2 regions of the Escherichia sp. TC-EC600-tetX4 genome follow, and region 2 is predicted to be linked to the other one. Evidence: predicted binding sites of a transcription regulator. Region 2 holds the regulator's gene; the other holds the start of a gene.
What was found. The regulator PurR, encoded in region 2, represses purine synthesis genes. The targets are predictions, from matches to a motif close to CANGCAAACGTTTGCNTG.

Region 1: gltS (sodium/glutamate symporter) is a predicted target of PurR. The motif match lies at 6,174-6,191, and genes of this name have one in related genera.

Annotation. Positions count from the first base shown of each region.
Region 1 is NZ_CP079924.1:52,874-61,027, reverse strand. Features, by position in the region: gene spoT (bifunctional GTP diphosphokinase/guanosine-3',5'-bis pyrophosphate 3'-pyrophosphohydrolase) at 1-1,806, shown strand, start outside; gene trmH (tRNA (guanosine(18)-2'-O)-methyltransferase TrmH) at 1,813-2,502, shown strand; gene recG (ATP-dependent DNA helicase RecG) at 2,508-4,589, shown strand; gene gltS (sodium/glutamate symporter) at 4,758-5,963, opposite strand; gene xanP (xanthine/proton symporter XanP) at 6,243-7,634, shown strand; gene KXD89_RS00250 (AsmA family protein) at 7,755-8,154, shown strand, end outside.
Region 2 is NZ_CP079924.1:2,134,385-2,142,538, reverse strand. Features, by position in the region: gene KXD89_RS10300 (MFS transporter) at 1-686, opposite strand, end outside; gene cydH (cytochrome bd-I accessory subunit CydH) at 852-941, opposite strand; gene purR (HTH-type transcriptional repressor PurR) at 1,240-2,265, shown strand; gene punR (DNA-binding transcriptional activator PunR) at 2,262-3,194, opposite strand; gene punC (purine nucleoside transporter PunC) at 3,307-4,518, shown strand; gene cfa (cyclopropane fatty acyl phospholipid synthase) at 4,809-5,957, shown strand; gene ribE (riboflavin synthase) at 5,997-6,638, opposite strand; gene mdtK (multidrug efflux MATE transporter MdtK) at 6,853-8,154, shown strand, end outside.

The DNA.
Region 1 (8,154 bases), 2.1 Mb from region 2:
AAACTTGATAAACTCAAGTTCCGCGATAAGAAAGAGGCGCAGGCCGAAAACTTTCGCAAGATGATTATGGCGATGGTGCAGGATATCCGCGTCATCCTCATCAAACTTGCCGACCGTACCCACAACATGCGCACGCTGGGCTCACTTCGCCCGGACAAACGTCGCCGCATCGCCCGTGAAACTCTCGAAATTTATAGCCCGCTGGCGCACCGTTTAGGTATCCACCACATTAAAACCGAACTCGAAGAGCTGGGTTTTGAGGCGCTGTATCCCAACCGTTATCGCGTAATCAAAGAAGTGGTGAAAGCCGCGCGCGGCAACCGTAAAGAGATGATCCAGAAGATTCTTTCTGAAATCGAAGGGCGTTTGCAGGAAGCGGGAATACCGTGCCGCGTCAGTGGTCGCGAGAAGCATCTTTATTCGATTTACTGCAAAATGGTGCTCAAAGAGCAGCGTTTTCACTCGATCATGGACATCTACGCTTTCCGCGTGATCGTCAATGATTCTGACACCTGTTATCGCGTGCTGGGCCAGATGCACAGCCTGTACAAGCCGCGTCCGGGCCGCGTGAAAGACTATATCGCCATTCCAAAAGCGAACGGCTATCAGTCTTTGCACACCTCGATGATCGGCCCGCACGGTGTGCCGGTTGAGGTCCAGATCCGTACCGAAGATATGGACCAGATGGCGGAGATGGGTGTTGCCGCGCACTGGGCTTATAAAGAGCACGGCGAAACCAGTACTACCGCACAAATCCGCGCCCAGCGCTGGATGCAAAGCCTGCTGGAGCTGCAACAGAGCGCCGGTAGTTCGTTTGAATTTATCGAGAGCGTTAAATCCGATCTCTTCCCGGATGAGATTTACGTTTTCACACCGGAAGGGCGCATTGTCGAGCTGCCTGCCGGTGCAACGCCCGTCGACTTCGCTTATGCAGTGCATACCGATATCGGTCATGCCTGCGTGGGCGCACGCGTTGACCGCCAGCCTTACCCGCTGTCGCAGCCGCTTACCAGCGGTCAAACCGTTGAAATCATTACCGCTCCGGGCGCTCGCCCGAATGCCGCTTGGCTGAACTTTGTCGTTAGCTCGAAAGCGCGCGCCAAAATTCGTCAGTTGCTGAAAAACCTCAAGCGTGATGATTCTGTAAGCCTGGGCCGTCGTCTGCTCAACCATGCTTTGGGTGGTAGCCGTAAGCTGAATGAAATCCCGCAGGAAAATATTCAGCGCGAGCTGGATCGCATGAAGCTGGCAACGCTTGACGATCTGCTGGCAGAAATCGGACTTGGTAACGCAATGAGCGTGGTGGTCGCGAAAAATCTGCAACATGGGGACGCCTCCATTCCACCGGCAACCCAAAGCCACGGACATCTGCCCATTAAAGGTGCCGATGGCGTGCTGATCACCTTTGCGAAATGCTGCCGCCCTATTCCTGGCGACCCGATTATCGCCCACGTCAGCCCCGGTAAAGGTCTGGTGATCCACCATGAATCCTGCCGTAATATCCGTGGCTACCAGAAAGAGCCAGAGAAGTTTATGGCTGTGGAATGGGATAAAGAGACGGCGCAGGAGTTCATCACCGAAATCAAGGTGGAGATGTTCAATCATCAGGGTGCGCTGGCAAACCTGACGGCGGCAATTAACACCACGACTTCGAATATTCAAAGTTTGAATACGGAAGAGAAAGATGGTCGCGTCTACAGCGCCTTTATTCGTCTGACCGCTCGTGACCGTGTGCATCTGGCGAATATCATGCGCAAAATCCGCGTGATGCCAGACGTGATTAAAGTCACCCGAAACCGAAATTAATGTTTTATGAACCCAACACGTTATGCACGCATCTGCGAAATGCTCGCCAGGCGGCAGCCTGATCTGACCGTCTGCATGGAGCAGGTCCACAAACCTCATAACGTTTCTGCGATTATTCGTACCGCAGATGCCGTTGGCGTACATGAAGTTCACGCCGTCTGGCCTGGTAGCCGCATGCGCACCATGGCTTCGGCAGCGGCGGGTAGTAACAGCTGGGTACAGGTGAAAACACACCGCACCATTGGCGATGCCGTCGCTCATCTCAAAGGCCAGGGCATGCAGATTCTGGCAACCCATCTTTCTGATAACGCTGTCGATTTCCGCGAAATTGATTACACTCGCCCGACCTGCATTTTGATGGGACAGGAGAAAACGGGCATCACGCAGGAAGCATTGGCCCTGGCGGATCAGGACATCATCATTCCGATGATCGGCATGGTGCAGTCGCTGAATGTTTCCGTTGCCTCAGCCCTCATTCTTTACGAAGCCCAGCGTCAGCGGCAAAATGCAGGCATGTACCTGCGTGAAAACAGCATGTTGCCGGAAGCAGAGCAACAACGCCTGTTGTTTGAAGGCGGCTATCCGGTGCTGGCGAAAGTCGCAAAACGCAAAGGCCTGCCTTATCCCCACGTCAATCAGCAAGGCGAGATCGAAGCTGATGCCGACTGGTGGGCTACTATGCAGGCTGCAGGGTAAGTGCCATGAAAGGTCGCCTGTTAGATGCTGTCCCACTCAGTTCCCTAACGGGCGTTGGCGCAGCACTTAGTAACAAACTGGCGAAAATCAACCTGCATACCGTGCAGGATCTACTCTTACACCTTCCCCTGCGCTACGAAGATCGCACCCATCTCTACCCCATCGGAGAACTACTGCCGGGCGTTTATGCCACGGTGGAAGGCGAAGTGCTGAACTGCAATATCTCCTTCGGCGGTCGGCGGATGATGACCTGCCAGATCAGCGACGGTTCCGGCATCCTCACCATGCGCTTTTTCAATTTCAGCGCGGCAATGAAAAATAGCCTGGCGGCGGGCCGCCGTGTACTGGCTTATGGCGAAGCAAAGCGCGGTAAATATGGTGCGGAGATGATCCACCCGGAATACCGCGTGCAGGGCGATCTCAGCACGCCAGAATTACAGGAAACGCTCACGCCGGTTTATCCAACAACGGAAGGCGTAAAGCAGGCCACGCTGCGTAAATTAACCGACCAGGCGCTGGATCTGCTCGACACCTGCGCCATTGAAGAACTCCTGCCGCCGGAACTGTCACAAGGAATGATGACGCTACCGGAAGCGTTGCGCACTTTGCACCGCCCGCCACCGACGCTACAGCTTAGCGATCTGGAAACCGGGCAGCATCCGGCGCAACGTCGTCTGATTCTGGAAGAACTGCTGGCGCACAACCTCAGCATGTTAGCCTTACGTGCCGGAGCACAGCGTTTTCATGCCCAGCCGCTGAGCGCCAATGACACGCTGAAAAATAAACTCCTCGCCGCCTTACCGTTCAAGCCAACGGGCGCACAGGCACGCGTAGTGGCGGAGATCGAGCGCGATATGGCGCTGGATGTGCCGATGATGCGTCTGGTGCAGGGCGATGTAGGTTCCGGTAAAACGCTGGTCGCCGCCCTCGCCGCGTTGCGTGCGATTGCCCACGGCAAACAGGTAGCATTGATGGCACCAACCGAATTACTCGCCGAGCAGCACGCCAATAACTTCCGCAACTGGTTTGCACCGCTCGGTATCGAAGTGGGCTGGCTCGCCGGTAAGCAGAAAGGTAAAGCACGGCTGGCACAGCAGGAAGCCATCGCCAGCGGTCAGGTGCAGATGATTGTCGGTACACACGCCATCTTCCAGGAACAGGTGCAGTTTAACGGCCTGGCGCTGGTGATTATCGACGAACAGCATCGTTTTGGCGTGCATCAGCGTCTGGCATTGTGGGAGAAAGGCCAGCAGCAGGGCTTCCATCCGCATCAGTTGATCATGACCGCCACGCCGATCCCCCGCACGCTGGCAATGACTGCGTATGCCGATCTCGATACCTCGGTGATAGATGAGCTGCCGCCAGGCCGCACGCCAGTGACTACGGTCGCTATTCCTGATACCCGCCGTACCGACATCATTGACCGCGTGCACCACGCCTGCATAACTGAAGGTCGTCAGGCATACTGGGTTTGTACGTTGATTGAAGAGTCGGAATTGCTGGAAGCGCAGGCGGCGGAAGCTACCTGGGAAGAGTTGAAACTGGCGCTACCAGAGTTGAACGTTGGCCTGGTACACGGGCGGATGAAACCTGCCGAGAAACAGGCGGTGATGGCGTCGTTTAAACAAGGTGAGCTACACCTGCTGGTTGCCACAACCGTTATTGAAGTCGGCGTTGATGTGCCTAACGCCAGTCTGATGATTATCGAAAACCCGGAGCGTCTGGGTCTGGCGCAGTTACACCAGCTGCGCGGGCGCGTAGGTCGTGGCGCGGTGGCTTCTCACTGCGTGCTGCTCTACAAAACGCCGCTTTCTAAAACGGCGCAAATTCGCCTGCAAGTGCTGCGCGACAGTAACGACGGTTTTGTGATTGCGCAAAAAGATCTGGAGATTCGCGGCCCTGGCGAATTGTTAGGCACGCGTCAGACGGGTAATGCTGAATTTAAAGTGGCGGATTTACTGCGCGATCAGGCGATGATCCCGGAAGTTCAGCGCCTGGCACGCCATATTCACGAACGTTACCCACAACAGGCAAAAGCCCTGATAGAACGCTGGATGCCGGAGACGGAACGTTACTCGAATGCGTAAAAGGCGGCAGTGAGAAGACCGCCATTTCAGGTTACCCTACCTTCCTGCCGGATGCGATTCATCACCCTACAAATTCAATAAATTATGAATCAATACGCAGGCTTGATAAGCGAAGCGTATCAGGCATTTGTCTTTGTTGCGGCGGCACTTCTACCGCCGCTTCATCGGTTAACCGGCAAAAATCGGCAACATCAAATACAACTTAATTACCAGCGCATTGACGATATCGATAAAGAACGCACCGACCATCGGCACCACCAAAAACGCCATGTGCGACGGGCCAAAGCGTTCAGTGATCGCCTGCATGTTGGCGATTGCCGTTGGCGTTGCACCGAGGCCAAAACCACAGTGACCCGCAGCCAGCACTGCCGCATCGTAGTTTTTGCCCATCATGCGCCAGGTAACGAAGATGGCATACAACGCCATGAAGATGGTCTGTACCACCAGAATCGCCAGCATCGGCAGCGCCAGCGAAGCCAGCTCCCACAGTTTCAGCCCCATCAACGCCATCGCCAGGAACAACGACAAGCTTACGTTACCCAGCACGGATACCGCACGCTCAAAGACGCGGTAAAAGCCCATTATTGACAGACCGTTGCTCAGAATCACGCCAACAAACAGTACACAGACGAAGGTCGGCAGTTCAAAAGCAGTGCCAGCCAAAAGTTGCGCAACAATTTTCCCCACCGTCAGGCAGATAGCAATCAGCGCGATAGTTTCAATCAGCACCAACGAGGTGATCATGCGTCCCACATCCGGCTTTTCAAACGCCGTCGGGACTTCCTGGTCATCCGGAATACCGTTCGGCGTGGTGGAGTGTTTCACCAGATAGCGCGCCACCGGACCGCCAATCAAGCCGCCCAGCACCAGACCGAACGTTGCACAGGCCATCGCCACTTCCGTCGCATTGGTGAAGCCATAACGTTCAATGAACAATTTACTCCACGCAGCGCCCGTACCGTGACCGCCGGAAAGAGTAATAGAACCGGCCAACAGCCCCATCAGCGGATCAAGCCCTAACAAGCTAGCCATACCAATGCCAATGGCATTTTGCATCACCAACAGACCAACAACCACAATCAAGAAGATGCCAACCACACGCCCACCGGCACGCAAACTGGCAATGTTGGCGTTCAGGCCAATGGTGGCGAAGAAAGCCAGCATTAACGGATCGCGCAGGGACATATCAAAGTTGACTTCCCAGCCCATGCTTTTTTTCAGTACTAGTAGCGCCAGCGCCACCAACAAACCACCCGCAACAGGTTCCGGTATGGTGTATTTCTTCAAAAAGGAGACGGAATGGACCAACTTACGCCCGAGCAGCAACGTCAGCGTTGCGGCAACAAGCGTTGCTAAAGTATCGAGATGAAACATAGTTACTCCTTTGTATCCGCATCACTCTTTCATACTCGTCATACTTCATCGCGCAGTGGCAACTTCATGAACTATGACGGGTATCGAGTTATGCTTTCCTGGGTCAAATTCTCAGCTGTTAATGAACAAATGGCATGGATTTTAAGCAGAAAAATACCAAAAGTTATATAAAAAAGTGCATTTATCTCATTTAAATATTTAGATGAGGATGTGGCAAACGTTTGCTTTTCTCTTTCGGTCAGCTAAAATGCCCGCTTTGCTACCACGGGATTGTTTTCGATGTCTGTTTCCACCCTCGAGTCAGAAAATGCGCAACCGGTTGCGCAGACTCAAAACAGCGAACTGATTTACCGTCTTGAAGATCGTCCGCCGCTTCCTCAAACCCTGTTTGCCGCCTGTCAGCATCTGCTGGCGATGTTCGTTGCGGTGATCACGCCAGCGCTATTAATCTGCCAGGCGCTGGGTTTACCGGCACAAGACACGCAACACATTATTAGTATGTCGCTGTTTGCCTCCGGTGTGGCATCGATTATTCAAATTAAGGCCTGGGGTCCGGTTGGCTCCGGGCTGTTGTCTATTCAGGGCACCAGCTTCAACTTTGTTGCCCCGCTGATTATGGGCGGTACCGCGCTGAAAACCGGTGGTGCTGATGTTCCTACCATGATGGCGGCTTTGTTCGGCACGTTGATGCTGGCAAGTTGCACCGAGATGGTGATCTCCCGCGTTCTGCATCTGGCGCGCCGCATTATTACGCCGCTGGTTTCTGGCGTTGTGGTGATGATTATCGGCCTGTCGCTAATTCAGGTTGGGTTAACGTCCATTGGCGGCGGTTACGCAGCCATGAGCGATAACACCTTCGGCGCACCGAAAAATCTGCTGCTGGCAGGCGTGGTCTTAGCCTTAATTATCCTGCTTAACCGTCAACGTAACCCTTACTTACGCGTGGCCTCACTGGTAATTGCGATGGCGGCCGGATATGCGCTGGCGTGGTTTATGGGCATGTTGCCAGAAAGCAACGAACCTATGACGCAAGAACTGATTATGGTGCCAACGCCGCTCTATTACGGTCTTGGCATTGAATGGAGTCTGCTGCTGCCGCTGATGCTGGTCTTTATGATCACTTCGCTGGAAACCATTGGCGATATCACGGCGACCTCTGACGTTTCCGAACAGCCAGTGTCCGGTCCGCTGTACATGAAACGCCTGAAAGGCGGCGTGCTGGCAAACGGCCTGAACTCGTTTGTTTCGGCGGTGTTTAACACCTTCCCGAACTCCTGCTTCGGGCAAAACAACGGAGTGATCCAGTTGACTGGTGTTGCCAGCCGCTATGTCGGTTTTGTCGTCGCGCTGATGTTGATCGTGCTGGGTCTGTTCCCGGCAGTGAGCGGTTTTGTACAACACATTCCAGAACCGGTTCTGGGCGGCGCAACGCTTGTAATGTTTGGCACCATCGCCGCCTCCGGTGTGCGTATCGTTTCTCGTGAGCCGCTGAACCGTCGGGCGATTCTGATTATCGCGCTGTCGCTGGCGGTTGGTCTGGGCGTGTCTCAGCAGCCGCTGATTTTGCAGTTTGCCCCTGAATGGCTGAAAAACCTGCTCTCCTCCGGGATCGCCGCGGGCGGTATTACTGCCATCGTGCTGAATCTGATTTTCCCACCAGAAAAACAGTAATTCACTGGCGGCGGTAAGATAATTACCGCCGCAGTCTCACCTCTTTAACCATTCCCGCCTTGAGGATTGCGCGTAAATCGTGCATAACTCCCTTATGTGCATTTCACGGGATGGAAGACCATGAAATTTATTGGGAAGCTGCTTCTCTACATTCTCATCGCTCTGTTAGTGGCGATCGCTGGCCTCTATTTTCTTCTGCAAACCCGCTGGGGAGCAGAACATATCAGCGCATGGGTTTCCGAGAATAGCGACTATCATCTGGCCTTCGGGGCGATGGATCACCGTTTTTCCGCGCCATCTCATATCGTGCTGGAGAACGTCACGTTTGGTCGTGATGGCCAGCCCGCGACCCTGGTGGCCAAAAGTGTCGACATTGCGCTAAGCAGTCGGCAACTGACCGAACCACGCCATGTCGATACCATCCTGCTGGAAAACGGGACGCTGAATCTCACCGACCAGACCGCGCCGCTACCGTTCAAAGCCGATCGTCTGCAACTGCGTGATATGGCGTTTAATAGCC
Region 2 (8,154 bases):
TGCAGTACCGGAGAGATATAGGTGTAGAGAGTAAACATTGCACCAGCTCCCAGTACCGTCGTCAGCAATGCAGACAGCACCTGCGGACGCATTAATACCGCCAGCTCTTTTTTCACTTCAGGTCGTGCCCCTGCACCACCTTTAGGTAATGAGAAGAACAGACTTACCATTGAAATCACTCCCAGCCCCGCCGTTGCCAGAAATGACATCCGCCAGCCGATGGTTTCACCCAACCAGGTCGCCGCCGGCACGCCACCGATATTTGCCAGGGTTAACCCCATAAACATAGTGGCAACTGCGCTGGCCTGTTTATGTTTTGGCACCACGCTTGCGGCCACGACTGAACCCAAACCAAAAAATGCTCCGTGATTCAGGCTGGTCAAAATGCGTGAAAGCATCAGGGTCATATAATCCGGCGCGATGGCGGAAAGTACGTTGCCGAGCGTGAAAATTGCCATCAGGAAAATCAACGCACTGCGGCGGGCACGATGAGAAAGTAGAAGCGTCATCAGCGGCGCGCCAACCATTACGCCAACTGCATAGGCACTGATTAACATTCCGGCAGCGGGAATCGAGACATCCACACCGCGCGCAATGACGGGCAACAAGCCCATTGGCGAGAACTCCGTTGTCCCGATACCAAACGCGCCAATCGCCAGCGCCAGCAACGGATAGTTAATTTTCATGCCTTATCTCCACCTCTTCGCGTCATTACGCGATATTCATTAAAGTGGCGAAAGCATGACAGCAATCACAAAAAAATGAAAATAACAAAAAGAGAAAACACTTTTGCCATTTTGCTAACAAACAGGAAGGAGATGCGAGGGAGAACGCGCTCCCTCGAGAGGAAATCAGTGCAGCGCGGCAGTCAAACCCACGGCTACGATCAAACCGAGGACGATAATCGTTGTTACCAGTGAAAATTTAAGGTCGGTGCTCATCAAGTTTTCTCCTTTTTTATTACCACACAAAAAGTGATATTACGCATTTTTACACACTGTGATGAAAAAATCTCCCGTCATTTATAATGATAAGTGTTTTTACCACTTCCCCTTTTCGTCAAGATCGGCCAAAATTCCACGCTTACACTATTTGCGTACTGGCCATTGACCCCTTCCTGACGCTCCGTGTCGTTTTTCCGGCGTACCGCAACACTTTTGTTGTGCGTAAGGTGTGTAAAGGCAAACGTTTACCTTGCGATTTTGCAGGAGCTGAAGTTAGGGTCTGGAGTGAAATGGAATGGCAACAATAAAAGATGTAGCGAAACGAGCAAACGTTTCCACTACAACTGTGTCACACGTGATCAACAAAACACGTTTCGTCGCTGAAGAAACGCGCAACGCCGTGTGGGCAGCGATTAAAGAATTACACTACTCCCCTAGCGCGGTGGCGCGTAGCCTGAAGGTTAACCACACCAAGTCTATCGGTTTGCTGGCGACCAGCAGCGAAGCGGCCTATTTTGCCGAGATCATTGAAGCAGTTGAAAAAAATTGCTTCCAGAAAGGTTACACCCTGATTCTGGGCAATGCGTGGAACAATCTTGAGAAACAGCGGGCTTATCTGTCGATGATGGCGCAAAAACGCGTCGATGGTCTGCTGGTGATGTGTTCTGAGTACCCAGAGCCGTTGCTGGCGATGCTGGAAGAGTATCGCCATATCCCAATGGTGGTCATGGACTGGGGTGAAGCAAAAGCTGACTTCACCGATGCGGTCATTGATAACGCGTTCGAAGGCGGCTACATGGCCGGGCGTTATCTGATTGAACGCGGTCACCGCGAAATCGGCGTCATCCCCGGCCCGCTGGAACGTAACACCGGCGCAGGCCGCCTTGCCGGTTTTATGAAGGCGATGGAAGAAGCGATGATCAAGGTGCCGGAAAGCTGGATTGTGCAGGGTGACTTTGAACCTGAATCCGGTTATCGCGCCATGCAGCAAATCCTGTCGCAGCCGCATCGCCCTACTGCCGTCTTCTGTGGTGGCGATATCATGGCAATGGGCGCACTTTGTGCTGCTGATGAAATGGGCCTGCGCGTCCCGCAGGATGTTTCGCTGATCGGTTATGATAACGTGCGCAACGCGCGCTATTTTACGCCGGCGCTGACCACGATCCATCAGCCAAAAGATTCGCTGGGTGAAACAGCGTTCAACATGCTGTTGGATCGTATCGTCAACAAACGTGAAGAACCGCAGTCTATTGAAGTGCATCCGCGCTTGATTGAACGCCGCTCCGTGGCTGACGGCCCGTTCCGCGACTATCGTCGTTAATCACCCGTTGCGGGAGTCTCTTCCGGCTCCCGCAGCCACTCCTTATTCAGCGTCTCACTATCGCCGAGATACTCAAGCAACCAGGTTAACGCAGGCGACATATCATTTTGCTGCCATGTCAGACAACATGCCGAATCCGGAAAGGGGTTTTCCAGTTCTAATGCTACCCACTTCCCCTCATTAAGCCACGGTTTGGCGAAATGTGTTGGCACCATCCCTATGCATAATCCTGCCGAGATACAGGTTGCCGATGATTCCCAGTCAGGCACGACAACTCTTTTTTGGTTATCCAGCAACCAGGTAATACGTTTAGGTAGCGTTCGCGAGGTGTCTTCGCGCACCAACGACGGCCAGTTGCGCAACGTATCATCGCTGAACGGGCCATCCATCAACGCCAGCGGGTGGTGACTGGCAACAACGCAACTCCAGCTTAGCATCCCCATATCCCGGAAGGCATAACGACCGCCTACCGGAATCGCGCGTGTTGCGCCAATCGCCAGTTCCACGCGCCCGTCGGAAAGCGCATCCCAGACACCGTTGAACACTTCCTGAAAGACAAGAAGTTCGACATCATCAAAATGGCGATAAAAATCAACGATCATCTGCCGTGTACGTTCTGGCCTGACAATATTATCCACTGCGATAGCTAACTGACCGCGCCAGCCGTTCGCTATCTGCTGACATTGCTGGCGGGTGATCTGCATTTTTTTGACAACAGAGCGCCCTTCTTTGAGAAACCACGCTCCAGCAGCGGTCAGCTCCACATCACGGTGCCGTCGTTCAAAGAGCGGCACCGCCAGCCACTCTTCCAGCTGACGCACGGTATAGCTGACCGCAGAAGGAACGCGATGCAGCTCCTGTGCCGCAGCGCTAAAACTACCATTACGCGCTACCGCATCAACAACTTCGAGTGAATATTCTGACCACATAGTCTGCCTGCAAAATTTTTGAAACCAGTCATCAAATATTACCGTTTCACAACACTAATTTCACTCCCTACACTTTGCGGCGGTGTTTAATTGAGAGATTTAGAGAATATACATGCAACCTGGGAAAAGATTTTTAGTCTGGCTGGCGGGTTTGAGCGTACTCGGTTTTCTGGCAACCGATATGTATCTGCCTGCTTTCGCCGCCATACAGGCCGACCTGCAAACGCCTGCGTCTGCTGTCAGTGCCAGCCTTAGTCTGTTCCTTGCCGGTTTTGCCGCAGCCCAGCTTCTGTGGGGGCCGCTCTCCGACCGTTATGGTCGTAAACCGGTATTATTAATCGGCCTGACAATTTTTGCGTTAGGTAGTCTGGGGATGCTGTGGGTAGAAAACGCCGCTACGCTGCTGGTATTGCGTTTTGTACAGGCTGTGGGTGTCTGCGCCGCGGCGGTTATCTGGCAAGCATTAGTGACAGATTATTATCCTTCACAGAAAGTTAACCGTATTTTTGCGGCCATCATGCCGCTGGTGGGTCTATCTCCGGCACTGGCTCCTCTGTTAGGAAGCTGGCTGCTGGTCCATTTTTCCTGGCAGGCGATTTTCGCCACCCTGTTTGCCATTACCGTGGTGCTGATTCTGCCTATTTTCTGGCTCAAACCCACGACGAAGGCCCGTAACAATAGTCAGGATGGTCTGACCTTTACCGACCTGCTACGTTCTAAAACCTATCGCGGCAACGTGCTGATATACGCAGCCTGTTCAGCCAGTTTTTTTGCATGGCTGACCGGTTCACCGTTCATCCTTAGTGAAATGGGCTACAGCCCGGCAGTTATTGGTTTAAGTTATGTCCCGCAAACTATCGCGTTTCTGATTGGTGGTTATGGCTGTCGCGCCGCGCTGCAGAAATGGCAAGGCAAGCAGTTATTACCGTGGTTGCTGGTGCTGTTTGCTGTCAGCGTCATTGCGACCTGGGCTGCGGGCTTCATTAGCCATGTGTCGCTGGTCGAAATCCTGATCCCATTCTGTGTGATGGCGATTGCCAATGGCGCGATCTACCCTATTGTTGTCGCCCAGGCGCTGCGTCCCTTCCCACACGCAACTGGTCGCGCCGCAGCGTTGCAGAACACTCTTCAACTGGGTCTGTGCTTCCTCGCAAGTCTGGTAGTTTCCTGGCTGATCAGTATCAGCACGCCATTGCTCACCACCACCAGCGTGATGTTATCAACAGTAGTGCTGGTCGCGCTGGGTTACATGATGCAACGTTGTGAAGAAGTTGGCTGCCAGAATCATGGCAATGCCGAAGTCGCTCATAGCGAATCACACTGATCTATATCGATATACTTATACTTAGGCTGCTAACAAAATTTTGTTGTATGATTGAAATTAGCGGCCTATACTAATTTCGAGTTGTTAAAGCTACGATAAATATTATGTTTTTACGGGGACAGGATCGTTCCCGACTCACTATGGATAGTCATTTCGGCAAGGGTTCCTCCTTTCCCTCTGTTCTACGTCGGATTATAGACTCGCGGTTTTTTCTGCGAGATTTCTCACAAAGCCCAAAAAGCGTCTACGCTGTTTTAAGGTTCTGATCACCGACCAGTGATGGAGAAACTATGAGTTCATCGTGTATAGAAGAAGTCAGTGTACCGGATGACAACTGGTACCGTATCGCCAACGAATTACTTAGCCGTGCCGGTATAGCCATTAACGGTTCTGCCCCGGCGGATATTCGTGTGAAAAACCCCGATTTTTTTAAACGCGTTCTGCAAGAAGGCTCTTTGGGGTTAGGCGAAAGTTATATGGATGGCTGGTGGGAATGTGACCGACTGGATATGTTTTTTAGCAAAGTCTTACGCGCAGGTCTCGAGAACCAACTCCCCCATCATTTCAAAGACACGCTGCGTATTGCCGGCGCTCGTCTCTTCAATCTGCAGAGTAAAAAACGTGCCTGGATAGTCGGCAAAGAGCATTACGATTTGGGTAATGACTTGTTCAGCCGCATGCTTGATCCCTTCATGCAATATTCCTGCGCTTACTGGAAAGATGCCGATAATCTGGAATCTGCCCAGCAGGCGAAGCTCAAAATGATTTGTGAAAAATTGCAGTTAAAACCAGGGATGCGCGTACTGGATATTGGCTGCGGCTGGGGCGGACTGGCACACTACATGGCATCTAATTATGACGTAAGCGTGGTGGGCGTCACCATTTCTGCCGAACAGCAAAAAATGGCTCAGGAACGCTGTGAAGGCCTGGATGTCACCATTTTGCTGCAAGATTATCGTGACCTGAACGACCAGTTTGATCGTATTGTTTCTGTGGGGATGTTCGAGCACGTCGGACCGAAAAATTACGATACCTATTTTGCGGTGGTGGATCGTAATTTGAAACCGGAAGGCATATTCCTGCTCCATACTATCGGTTCGAAAAAAACCGATCTGAATGTTGATCCCTGGATTAATAAATATATTTTTCCGAACGGTTGCCTGCCCTCTGTACGCCAGATTGCTCAGTCCAGCGAACCCCACTTTGTGATGGAAGACTGGCATAACTTCGGTGCTGATTACGATACTACGTTGATGGCGTGGTATGAACGATTCCTCGCCGCATGGCCAGAAATTGCGGATAACTATAGTGAACGCTTTAAACGAATGTTTACCTATTATCTGAATGCCTGTGCAGGTGCTTTCCGCGCCCGTGATATTCAGCTCTGGCAGGTCGTGTTCTCACGCGGTGTTGAAAACGGCCTTCGAGTGGCTCGCTAAAGGCTATTCTATCGCCCCCTCTCCGGGGGCGATTTCAGATCAGGCTTCTGTGCCTGGTTGATTCATGGCATTTTCTCGTGCCGCCAGCACACGTTCTACCGTATCTACCACTGCCTGAGTTTGTGGATCGATTTCAATGTTGACGCGTGCGCCAAGTTTTTTCTTCCCAAGAGTCGTGCGTTCCAGTGTTTCCGGAATTAAATGGACGCAAAAACGCGTTGGCGTGACTTCGCCGACGGTCAGGCTAATACCGTCGATGCCAATAAATCCTTTGTACAGAATATATTTCATCAACTGACTATCCTGGACTTTAAACCAGATCTGGCGATTATTTTCTGAGGTTAATATTTTCGCCACTTCAGCAGTGGTCATAATATGACCTGACATTAAGTGTCCGCCAATTTCATCACTGAATTTCGCCGCACGCTCAACGTTTACCCAATCCCCCACTTTTAAATCGCCAAGATTGGTAATGCGTAACGTTTCTTTCATCAGGTCAAAACTGACATGGTTGCCGTTAATTTCCGTCACGGTCAGGCAGCAACCGTTATGCGCCACGGAAGCACCGGTTTCCAGGCCGTCCAGCATGTGGTCGGGTAACTCCACCACATGCGTACGAAAATTTGGTTTCTCGTCAATCGACACCAGTTTTGCGGTGCCCTGTACAATCCCCGTAAACATACTTACAACTCCTGAAATCAGTTAAGACATTCTGTTCAGCACAATAGCAGGTGGAAAACGCCCTTACCAGTGAAGGGGTAAGAATGGCTATTTTTTCACTGGAGAATTAATAAATCCTCGCTACAATAGACTGAATTTCCCCTGCTTCTTCTTTTTGCTGCCCATTCAGGCGGCTTTTTAGTCTCTCATATAACTACAAATAAAAGGTGTTCACGTGCAGAAGTATATCAGTGAAGCGCGTCTGTTATTAGCATTAGCAATCCCGGTGATTCTCGCGCAAATCGCCCAAACTGCGATGGGTTTTGTCGATACCGTGATGGCGGGCGGCTATAGTGCCACCGACATGGCGGCGGTCGCTATCGGTACTTCTATCTGGCTTCCGGCGATCCTCTTTGGTCACGGACTGCTGCTGGCATTAACGCCGGTTATCGCGCAATTAAATGGTTCCGGTCGACGTGAGCGCATTGCGCATCAGGTGCGACAAGGTTTCTGGCTGGCAGGTTTTGTTTCCGTTCTCATTATGCTGGTGCTGTGGAATGCAGGTTACATTATCCGCTCCATGGAAAACATCGATCCGGCTCTGGCGGACAAAGCCGTGGGTTATCTGCGTGCGTTGTTGTGGGGCGCGCCGGGATATCTGTTCTTCCAGGTTGCCCGTAACCAGTGTGAAGGTCTGGCAAAAACCAAGCCGGGTATGGTAATGGGCTTTATCGGCCTGCTGGTGAACATCCCGGTGAACTATATCTTTATTTATGGTCATTTCGGTATGCCTGAGCTCGGTGGCGTTGGTTGTGGCGTGGCTACTGCGGCGGTGTATTGGGTCATGTTCCTTGCCATGGTTTCTTACATTAAACGCGCCCGCTCCATGCGCGATATTCGTAACGAAAAAGGCACCGCAAAACCCGATCCTGCGGTTATGAAACGACTGATTCAACTCGGTTTGCCGATTGCGCTGGCACTGTTCTTTGAAGTGACACTGTTTGCCGTCGTGGCTCTGTTAGTGTCTCCGCTCGGTATTGTTGATGTCGCAGGACACCAGATTGCCCTGAACTTTAGTTCACTAATGTTCGTGCTTCCAATGTCGCTGGCGGCAGCGGTAACTATCCGCGTAGGTTATCGTCTGGGTCAGGGCTCAACGCTGGATGCGCAAACCGCTGCGCGGACCGGGCTTATGGTGGGTGTCTGTATGGCAACCCTGACGGCCATTTTCACGGTTTCACTGCGGGAGCAAATCGCCCTGTTGTACAACGACAATCCCGAGGTTGTAACGCTGGCTGCGCATTTGATGTTGCTGGCGGCGGTATATCAGATTTCTGACTCAATCCAGGTGATTGGCAGTGGGATTTTGCGTGGTTATAAAGATACGCGTTCCATTTTCTATATTACCTTTACGGCTTACTGGGTGCTGGGCTTGCCAAGCGGCTATATTCTGGCACTGACCGATCTGGTCGTTGAACCTATGGGGCCAGCAGGCTTCTGGATAGGCTTTATTATTGGCCTGACGTCGGCAGCCATT